3 regions of the Cupriavidus ulmosensis genome follow, and region 3 is predicted to be linked to each of the others. Evidence: predicted binding sites of a transcription regulator. Region 3 holds the regulator's gene; each other region holds the start of a gene.
The links. The regulator LexA, encoded in region 3, represses DNA repair genes until DNA is damaged. The targets are predictions, from matches to a motif close to ACTGTATNNNNATACAGT.

Region 1 (3,271 bases), 520 kb from region 3:
CACCCCACGGAAATCCAGGTGCTGCGCGACAACTTCCGCGGCGCCGGCCGCCGCGTCATGCTGTACGACGGCGACGGCTTCACCGGCATCAACGCCATCCTGCCGCCCCCGCCGCGCCGCGCGCTGGTGCTGGTCGACCCCTCCTACGAGGACAAGCAGGACTACGCCCGCGTGGTGCGCACGCTGCAGGACGGCCTGCAGCGCTTCGCCACCGGCATCTATGCCATCTGGTATCCCGAGGTGCAGCGCCGCGAATCGGTGCAGTTGCCGGTGCAGCTCAAGAAGCTGCCGCTCAAGAGCTGGCTGCACGTCACGCTCACGGTCAAGCAGCCGGTGGCCGGCGGGCTGGGCCTGCACGGCAGCGGCATGTTCATCGTCAACCCGCCGTGGCGCCTCAAGGAAAACCTGGAAGCGGCCATGCCCACGCTGGTCTCGCTGCTGGGCCAGGATGCCGGCGCCGGCTTCACGCTCGAAGCGCGGGAAGACTGAAGTCATGACGGTGCCGATGATGGCACTGCCGATGGCACCGACAGCACCGACGGCACCGACAACGGTGCGACATAGGCGCCGGGAAAACCAGATCTAAGCATCTTCTACTTGGCCCGCGCCCGCTAAGACCGTAGCATCGATCCCCAAAACCTCGGCGCGAGGCTGCGGCATGGCACGTGCGTGACACAGGCCTGAAACACGCCTGACACACACGGAATATGCCGGCACGTACCCGAACGCACGAGGCACCATCGGCATGGCAGGCCGCCGCCAGCGCGGCCACCGTGCGCACGGACAGGACCGGACACCACAGGACCGGCCGCCGGACATCGGGTACAAGGGTCATATGAAAACACTCAGCGGAGCCGGCAACGGCTGGACAACGGACGCCGACGCGGCCGACCGGGGAATCTGGAAGAACACCATCGCCGCGGCCAGCCATGCGCTGGAAACCGTCGCGCTGATCGAGCACGGCGTCGGCATGACGCTGCGGCTGCAGCGCAAGGTCCGCGAACTGCGCGAGCGCCTGCGCACCACGCAGGCCGAACTCGACCGCTACCGCGACCTGCACGCCCTCGCACTCGAAGCCCTGCGCGCGGCCGAGCCGCCCGCGGCGGAGGACGCCGGCAAGCTCCGCGCCGACGGCGAAGCGCTGCGCCTGCGTCACCGCGCCTACAAGCTGCTGATCGAGCACTACGCCCGCACCGGCTCGCCGATCGACCTCGCCGTCTTCGCCGCCCAGCGCCGCCAGGTGCTCCAGCACATCCTGTTCCAGCAGCGCCGCGGCGTGCCGCCCGCGCAGATCAGCGTCGACGACATCGCCTTCCTGCTGCGCTAGGCACACACTCGGACAATTCCGTATCCGGCGCGGACTTCGATATACTGTATATGCATACAGTCATGGAGACGCTGCGCCCGGCCACGGCAGGACGCAGGCGTCGCCCGATCCCAGCCGCCGCCAATGCCATCCGCAACCCGCCGCATCGCCCACCTGGACATGGACGCGTTCTACGCCTCCGTCGAACTCCTGCGGTACCCGGAACTGCGCGGCAAGCCCGTGGTGATCGGCGGCGGGCGCAACGCCACGCCCGAGACGCTGCCCGACGGCAGCCGGCGCTTTGCCCGCCTGCGCGACTACGCCGGCCGCGGCGTCGTCACCACCTCGACCTACGAGGCGCGCGCGCTCGGCGTCTTCTCCGCGATGGGCATGATGAAGGCCGCCCAGCTCGCGCCGGACGCCATCCTGCTGCCCACCGACTTCGATTCCTACCGGCACTACTCCCGCCTGTTCAAGGCCGCCGTCCACGCCTTCACCGACCAGATCGAAGACCGCGGCATCGATGAAATCTACATCGACCTCAGCGACGTGCAAGGCGAGCCGGCCGAACTCGGCACGCGCATCAAGCAGGCCGTGCGCGAAGCCACGCAACTGAGCTGCTCCATCTGCATCGCCCCCAACAAGCTGCTCGCCAAGATCGGCTCCGAACTCGACAAGCCCGACGGGCTCACCCTGCTCACCGCCGCGGACATCCCCGCGCGCATCTGGCCCCTGCCCGTGCGCAAGGTCAACGGCATCGGTCCCAAGGCCACCGAGAAGCTCGCCGGCCTGGGCATCGCCACCGTCGGCGACCTCGCCCATGCCGACCTCGGCCTGCTGCAAAGCCACTTCGGCCGCAGCTACTCCGCGTGGCTGGCGGAAACCGCCCAGGGCCGTGACGACCGCAGCGTGGTGGTCAGCGCCGAACCCAAGTCCATGAGCCGCGAAACCACCTTCGAGCGCGACCTCCACCCGCGCCAGGACCGCCAGGCCCTCTCCGAAATCTTCACCGGCCTGTGCCAGCGTCTGGCCGAAGACCTGCACCGCAAGGGCTATGTCGGCCGCACCGTTGGCGTCAAGCTGCGCTACGACGACTTCCAGACCGTCACGCGCGACCTGAGCCTGCCCGAGCCCACCGCCGACGCCGTGCAACTGCGGCGCGCCGCCACCGAATGCGTGAAACGGGTCACGCTCGACCGCAGGATACGGTTGCTGGGCGTCAGGGTCAGCGCGTTGACGGTGGCCGGAGAAGACGACCTCGCGCCGTTGCCTGTGCAAGGCGAATTGCCGTTCGATGAAGCCGGCTGAGCGGGTGCCCGGCGCGCAAATTACGAACAAGTACGCAATATCGAGATGATTCAGTATTCCGCTTAGGAAAATTCGCCAGCCATTGCCTCACTGTGTTGATGGATTCTAGTAAGCCGGCGCGCAACCGGCGCATTTCCATCCATCGATTCAAAGAGACACCATGTCGGAAGCCAGATCGCCGGAAAGCACGCTTGCCCTGCCACCCTCCGCCATCGCCCTGTGGCAATGGCTGCGCCGGCACTGGAGGCGGATGGCGATCTTCGCCCCGGCCGTGGCGTTCCTCCTGTTCTCGGTCCTCTACCTGGCCAGCGCAAGCTACAAGAGCGACGGCTTTCTGCGGGCCAGCCGGAAGCTGGCGGAATACAACGCCCAGCGTGCCGCGTTCGCCGACAAAAGCGCCTTGCAGCGCTTTCTCCTCAGCGAAAAACTGGAAGCCGATGCCAACGGCAGCTACCTGACCCACTCCCTGCAGGAAAATTTTCTCCGCAAGCACGTCACGCCCGTGCTGCCCTACTCCAAGGCGGAGCTCGGCTACCTCAACAACACCAAGACCCCGCTCGACCCCGACATCCTCGGCTTCCACATCTCCATTGCCGCCACCTCGCCCGCCGACGCGGCGGCCAGGGTGGAAATCCTCGGCGACTTCCTCAAGGACAC
Region 2 (3,271 bases), on a different contig from region 3:
GGTCCAGCAACCAGACCGGCCGCGGCAAAGCCGGCGCGGCGGCTCCGGCCGGGATCTTGTCCGTCACGGGCACCCAGGCGTTCGCGACGGCGGGCCGGTAGTCGGGCTGCAGCGCCGGCTGCAGGACGCGATCCGCGCCCAGTCGCGCGACGAGCAGCTCCAGCAGCCGGGTGTGGTCCTCCGGCGTGCCGCCCGGTTCAGGGAACAGGCTTTGGCTCGGCGGGGCCAGCGGCTGGGTATCGATGGCCGCCAATTGCACGGCGATCATGGGCGCGTCGACGCTCAGCCGTGCCAGCCGCTCGCGCAGCAGGCGGACCAGGTGATCGGCATGCCAGTTCGGCTCGGCCAAGGCGATCTCCACGACCGTCGGCGGGATCGCCTCCCGACCCCGCTCATGATGCAGGGACACGGCAAAGCGCGTGATGGCCAGGTGCCGCGCCGTGAGCCAGCCGATCAGCTGCTCAATCAACCCGGAGGCATAGACCAGGGTGGCCTCCACATGCTCGATACGGTCGGGCAGGTCCACCCTCGCGGAAAACTCCGGCGGCGCCTCCAGCCAGCCGAACACTTCCGCTGCCTCGCCCAGTGCGCGGTCGAGTGCTTCGTTGATGGCGGCGCCGCAGTGCCGCTGCAGGCCGGCCCGCGGCAGGCGGCGCAAGTCGCCCAGAGTGCGGCAACCCAGACCGTCCAACCACTCGGCATGGATGCGCGCGGCCGGCAGGGTTGCAGCGGGGAGGGCGCCCAGCCGATGGCCGAGGCGGGTTGTCTTGAGCGACACACCGCCGCCAGCGCGCGCGAGGAGCCATGCGGCCTGCGCTGTGGACGCGCACCCGGTCACCACGGTATAGCCCAGCGCGTCGGCGGTCGCACGCATGCGCGCGCGTAGCCGACGGGCACCTCCGAAGAGCCGCAGGCTCGCGGAGACGTCGACCAGCACGGCGTCTTCCTCGGCGCCCACGACACACGGTGAAAACTGCAGGAGGGCGAGGGCCAGCGCACGCAGGCCCTCCGCCTCTCGCGCCGGGTCGCGCTCGATGAGCACGGTTTGCGGCGCGATCGTCTGCACGCCGCCGCGGCGCATATGCGGCCGCACGCCGGCGACGCTGGCCAGCGGCGAGGCGTGGTGTACACGGTCCTTGTCGAGGACTGCCACGGCCAGCTCAGTGGACCAACGAGGCCGGAACACTTCGAGGCATAGGCGCGGCAGGCGCAGGCAGATCCACAGGCGATGCATGACGGCGAAGCAGGATGGGCGAGGGCGCCAGCGGAACAAAGACGGGCTTGTCCTGCTGCGGGCCGCGGCGCTTGAAGAAGGTAAGATCGGCGCCACCAGCTGCTGGGACGATGCCGACCCGTAGCGGCGCCGGTGACGCGTCTCGCGCGCAGGCGAGAGGGCGTATGAGGTAAAACAGCGCTTCCCCCGATTGCGCGGCCAGGTGCAGCCGGCGCAGGGCGTCGTTGCGCATGTGCTGCTGCCACAGCAACACCGCGCCGCACGTACCGGCGCGCAGCATCTGTTCCGTCGCCCAGAGGGCGTCGGCGGTGCGTTCCGCGCGGACCCAGAGCAGTTGCCGGGGAGATAGGCCCCAATTGGCGAAGGCCAGTGCCTGGGGCGCATGCGGGGGCTGTATCAGCGCGATAGGGCGCGTGTTTGCCAGCAGGGCTGGCCGTAGCAGGCGCAGTTCGCCGACGCCGGGCTGCTGGACCAGCATTTCCACCAGTGTGCTGGCCGGCCAGCCGCCGCCGGGGAGTTCACCGACCAGTTCCTGGTAGCCCGTGGGCACGGTACGACCGATGGCCCGGGCGAGTTGGGACGCGCGCCAGAGGGCAGGGTGGATGGACTCGGGGAGAGGAATGGGCATGGCTGGTTTCAGAGCAATCTGTAAACCAGTCTACTGTATATTTATACAGTGGTCATGTGGAAGCAAGAATAAGCTCTATGCAGCTCATCTCCGGCCTTCTTTGTGATTTTTTGTGCATTTTACAAAAACTTGATAGCCACAAAGGGGTATGGAAGAGTGGGAAGCATGTCGCTAGAGTCGCCCGAGCACGCCGGCGGCGCGCACTTGCCAACAAACAAAAAACGGGTCAGGTCACATGTTCCAAGGTATCCATGCCGGCGCGCGGTCTCGCGCGGCCGGCCTGCTCTCGCTTGTCCTCGCCGCTGGCCTGCTGTCCGCCTGCGGCAGCGACGAAGCCCCATCTTCCCCAGCCACCACGCAGGCGCCCAGCAGCCGGCTCGTCGTCGACACCGGCACGGCCGCGCCCGCGCAGGGCGGCACGTTGACGCTGAAGGCTACCTTGCTCGGCGCCGACGGCCTCGAGGTCAAGGGCGCCAGGTTCGCGTGGTCGTCGTCCAACGAAGCGGTCGCGGTAATCGTGTCGGCCTCCGACCAGGCGCCGGCGGCGGCCAGCATGATGCAGCCGGTGGGCACCTATGCCTCGGTGCGCATGCTCGCGCCCGGCGAGGTCGACATCGTCGCCACGGCGACGCTGCCCGACGGTACTCAGGCCACCAGCACCACGCACCTGACGGTGCAGGCCGCGCCCGCGAAGACTTATGTGCTGACGTTGTCGCCCTCCACGCTGACGGTCAACTACGGCGCAGCGGCGCAAGTCGTCACCGCGGTGGTGCAGCGCTCGGACGGCGTCGACGGCGCGGCCGACCTGACGGACTGGTCGTGGGCGGTCGACAACGCCACGTTCGCCGCCGCGCCGGCGGCGGACAGCCATTCGGCGCAGGTCTCCACCATGGGCACGCTGGCGGGCACGGGGCAACTCACCGCGTGCGCCAGCACGCCGGCGGGCGACCGGCTGTGCGCCAACGCGGCGCTGGCGCGGCCGCTGGTGGCGCTGCCCTCGATCGCGTTCTCGGCGCCGTCGCTGAGCGTGAAGCCGGGCCGCACCGGCACCGTGACGGCGACGCTGACCGACGGGCCGGGCGCCGACCTGGCCGGCCGGGCGACGCTGGCGTGGTCGATCCAGCAAAGCGGCACGGCCGCATCCATCGTCGGCATGCCCACCAGCACCAGTCTGACGATCGGCATCGATGCCGCACAGGTCGACGCCTATGCCGCGACGCTGACGCTGACCGCGACCTACCCGGATGGCCGCACCAACAGCAGCACGCTGCAGCTGACGTCCCCGGGCATTTGGAGCCGCCTGCCGGACGCGCCCATCGCCAGCCCGTCGGTCGTCAGCCTGGCCATCGACGGCACACGTGTGTGGCGGCTGACCGCCGACGGCAGCCAGCCGGCGCGGCTGGAGCGTT
Region 3 (3,271 bases):
CTTCTTCGCGCTGCACTTCCTTCATCATCGGGGACGGTGCGGTTTCGGCCTTCTTGGTCTGAACGATGAGGTGGCGCAGCACCGCGTCGTTGAACTTGAACGCGTGTTCGAGTTCAGCCAGGGTTTCCTTGCCGCATTCGATGTTCAGGCAAACGTAGTGAGCCTTGGCCAGCTTCTGGATCATGTAGGCCATCTGACGGCGGCCCCAGTCTTCCACTCGGTGGATCTGGCCTTCCTGCGAGGTGACCAGCGTCTTGTAACGCTCGATCATGGCCGGAACCTGTTCGCTCTGGTCCGGATGGACGATAAATACGATTTCGTAATGACGCATTGACGCTCCTTTTGGATAAGCCACCCGGGCGCCATGTCCGGTGTGGCAAGGTTGGATAGCCTTAAAGTATAGCGCGCTTTCCACGCATAGGGCAAGCTGCTTCAGTTATCGGCAAAGAGCGCCTGCAACGCCGCCGGATCCGCCGCCAGCGCCGGCCTGGCCGCCAGCGTGAGCAGCAGCAGCACGCGCGCCTTGTAGGGATTCAGGTCGCCGGCCGACACGAAGACGCCGGCGCTCGGCCGCGGCTGCGCCGGCATCGCCACATGCCCGGCCCCGGTGCGCGAGCTGCGCACGACCGCCACGCCCGCCGCGGCGGCCTCGGCCAGCGCCTCCGCCAGCGACTGGTGGATCGAGCCGTTGCCCGCGGCGGCCACCACGAGGCCGTTCACCCCGGCCGCGACCAGCGCATCGACCATCACCCGGCCCGGCTGCGCGTAGCTGGCCAGGATTTCCACCTGCGGCCACGCCGCCGGCACCGGCACCGGCATGGCCGCGGCCGGCAGCCGCAGCGGGGCGCGGGTGAAACAGACGAAATCGTCCTGCACATAACCGACCGGGCCGCCCGCCGGCGAAGCGAAGGCGTTCACCGCCGCCGTGTGCGCCTTCACGGCGTCGCGCGCGGCGTGGATCTCCTGGTTGACGACCAGCAGCACACCCTTCCCCACCGACGCCGGATGGCTGGCCACGCGCACCGCGTCGAGCAGATTCAGCGGGCCGTCCGCGGACAGAGAAGTCGACGGCCGCATGGCCGCGGTCAGCACCACCGGCAGCGTGGCCTCGCAGGCCAGGTGCAGCACCATCGCCGTTTCCTCCAGCGTATCGGTGCCGTGCGTCACCACGATGCCGGCGACGTCGGGCTGCGCCGACCAGAAGCGGATCCGCTCGACCAGCCTGGACCAGAGCGCGAACGACATGTCCTTGCTGTCCACCTGCGCCACCTGCTCCGCCTCGATGCGCGCTACCTCGCCAAGCGCGGGCACGGCCCCGAGCAGCGCCGACACCGGCACCGTGGCGGCCTGGTACTTCGCGCTGCTGGCGGGATTGGACGAAGAACCGGCAATGGTGCCGCCGGTGGCAAGCACAACGACGCGACGCAGTGAGGACATGGCGGGGGACGTGTAGGAAACCTGGAGTCGAAAAAAACGCGTACCCGGAACGGGCACCGCGTGCCGCGGATTGTAACCCTGCGCATCCCGGCACCCGCAAGGCGCGCCCGCAGGCAGGCGTGTTGCAAACTATTCGTCGATGCGCCGCGTCCTAAAAATTCCGCTTGCACTTCACTCGATACTGTATAAAATCACAGCATACTGTTTAAACGTACAGTGCTCTCCAATAACAGCGAAAACAACAGCGAACAACGGCGACTATGGCGACCCTGACACCGCGGCAGCAGCAGATTTTCGACCTGATTCGCAGCACTCTCCAGCACACCGGCTTTCCGCCCACGCGTGCCGAGATTGCCGCCAAGTTCGGCTTCTCCTCGCCCAATGCCGCGGAAGAGCATCTGCGCGCGCTGGCCCGCAAGGGCGTGATCGAACTCACCCCCGGCGCGTCGCGCGGCATCCGTCTCAAGGTATCGCGCAGCGACTCCGAGTTGCCCGACCAGTTCTCGCTGCCGATGGCGGGCGTCATGCAGCTGACGCTGCCGCTGGTCGGCCGCGTCGCCGCCGGCAGCCCGATCCTGGCCGCCGAACACATCGACCGCCAGTACCAGGTCGATGCCTCCGTCTTCGAAGTCCAGCCCGACTACCTGCTGCGCGTGCGCGGCCTGAGCATGCGCGACGCCGGCATCCTCGACGGCGACCTGCTCGCGGTCAAGCGCGCCAGCGAAGCCGCCAACGGGAAGATCGTCGTGGCCCGGCTCGGCGAGGACGTCACCGTCAAACGCCTCAACCGCCGCGGCGACACGATCGAACTGATCGCGGAGAACCCCGACTTCAGCAACATCATCGTCCAGCCGGACCGGGAAGAATTCTCCTTGGAAGGCATCGCCGTCGGCCTGATCCGTACCGGCGCGTTCTAAAAGCCCCAAGCCTCAAGTGCGGCTGGAGCGGGTTCGCCCGCCTCGAGCTGCACCCGATATGCCAACGCCATCCGCGCTGCGGATGCCGACAACTGTTGTTGCAAATCACCAGGTGTAGCCATGCTCCCAGCCAATCGCTTCTCCACCCGCCGCCCCGTCAAGCCCGTTCCGTTCCGCCAGTCCAAAGGCGTGCGCATCTACCAGGGCGCGCAGCGGCGCACGATGGTCGGCAGCATGGCCGCCATCTGCCGCATGCTCGAGCTGGAAGACCTTCCCAAGCTGTCCGTGTAATGGCGCGTGCCGCGTGGTGGCGCAGCGTGGAGACGGTTGCCATTCGCCGCATGCGCCAGCCTCATGAAATTTTTTGAGGCGAAGTACTAGCCATGTGCCAATGAAGTTTGTATAATCTTGTTTTTCGTCGATCAGCACTCAGCTGAAAGACAACGACGGTGGCTGTAGCTCAGTTGGTAGAGTCCAGGATTGTGATTCCTGTCGTCGTGGGTTCGAGTCCCATCAGCCACCCCAGAATTCTCTTCGGTATCGACGGCTTGAGCATTAACCAGCCGTTCGCGATACGAGATATCCGATAAAAGCGGATATACCCAACGGCGCCTCTGGCGCCGTTTTTGTTTTCTGCCGCTGGCAAGCATCGCACCGATGCTCCAATTTGCCATTGCCCGGACTCCCCTCCTCAAACCAACGTCGCCAGTCGACCCGCTTATCGCGCATGCGAGGCCGGTCATTTTGCAATTGTTGACAGTCAAACGGTACGTTGCTTCTTATGCTGGCCGCGGCACCATCCCCTGGTGCTCATATTCGACACTTCCCGATGCCGCTGCGCCGCTCCCCCGGCCCAGCGGCTTTTTTTGGCGGAACGGCGGCCGCAGCCGCGGTGACAGTTGTTGACAGTCCGTGTC

Region 1: the regulator LexA is predicted to act here: its motif matches at 1,371-1,388, upstream of dinB (DNA polymerase IV).
Region 2: the regulator LexA is predicted to act here: its motif matches at 1,895-1,912, upstream of imuA (translesion DNA synthesis-associated protein ImuA).

What each region holds. Positions count from the first base shown of each region.
Region 1 covers NZ_CDRMWP010000001.1:2,012,113-2,015,383, reverse strand. The annotation lists gene ACWTPI_RS09235 (23S rRNA (adenine(2030)-N(6))-methyltransferase RlmJ) at 1-489, shown strand, start outside; gene ACWTPI_RS09230 (hypothetical protein) at 836-1,327, shown strand; gene dinB (DNA polymerase IV) at 1,451-2,614, shown strand; gene ACWTPI_RS09220 (hypothetical protein) at 2,775-3,271, shown strand, end outside.
Region 2 covers NZ_CDRMWP010000003.1:194,612-197,882, reverse strand. The annotation lists gene ACWTPI_RS34870 (Y-family DNA polymerase) at 1-1,234, opposite strand, end outside; gene imuA (translesion DNA synthesis-associated protein ImuA) at 1,161-1,862, opposite strand; gene ACWTPI_RS34860 (hypothetical protein) at 2,098-3,271, shown strand, end outside.
Region 3 covers NZ_CDRMWP010000001.1:2,535,603-2,538,873, forward strand. The annotation lists gene rpsF (30S ribosomal protein S6) at 1-331, opposite strand, end outside; gene ACWTPI_RS11570 (asparaginase) at 433-1,437, opposite strand; gene lexA (transcriptional repressor LexA) at 1,698-2,354, shown strand; gene ACWTPI_RS11580 (hypothetical protein) at 2,475-2,645, shown strand; tRNA gene ACWTPI_RS11585 (tRNA-His) at 2,804-2,879, shown strand.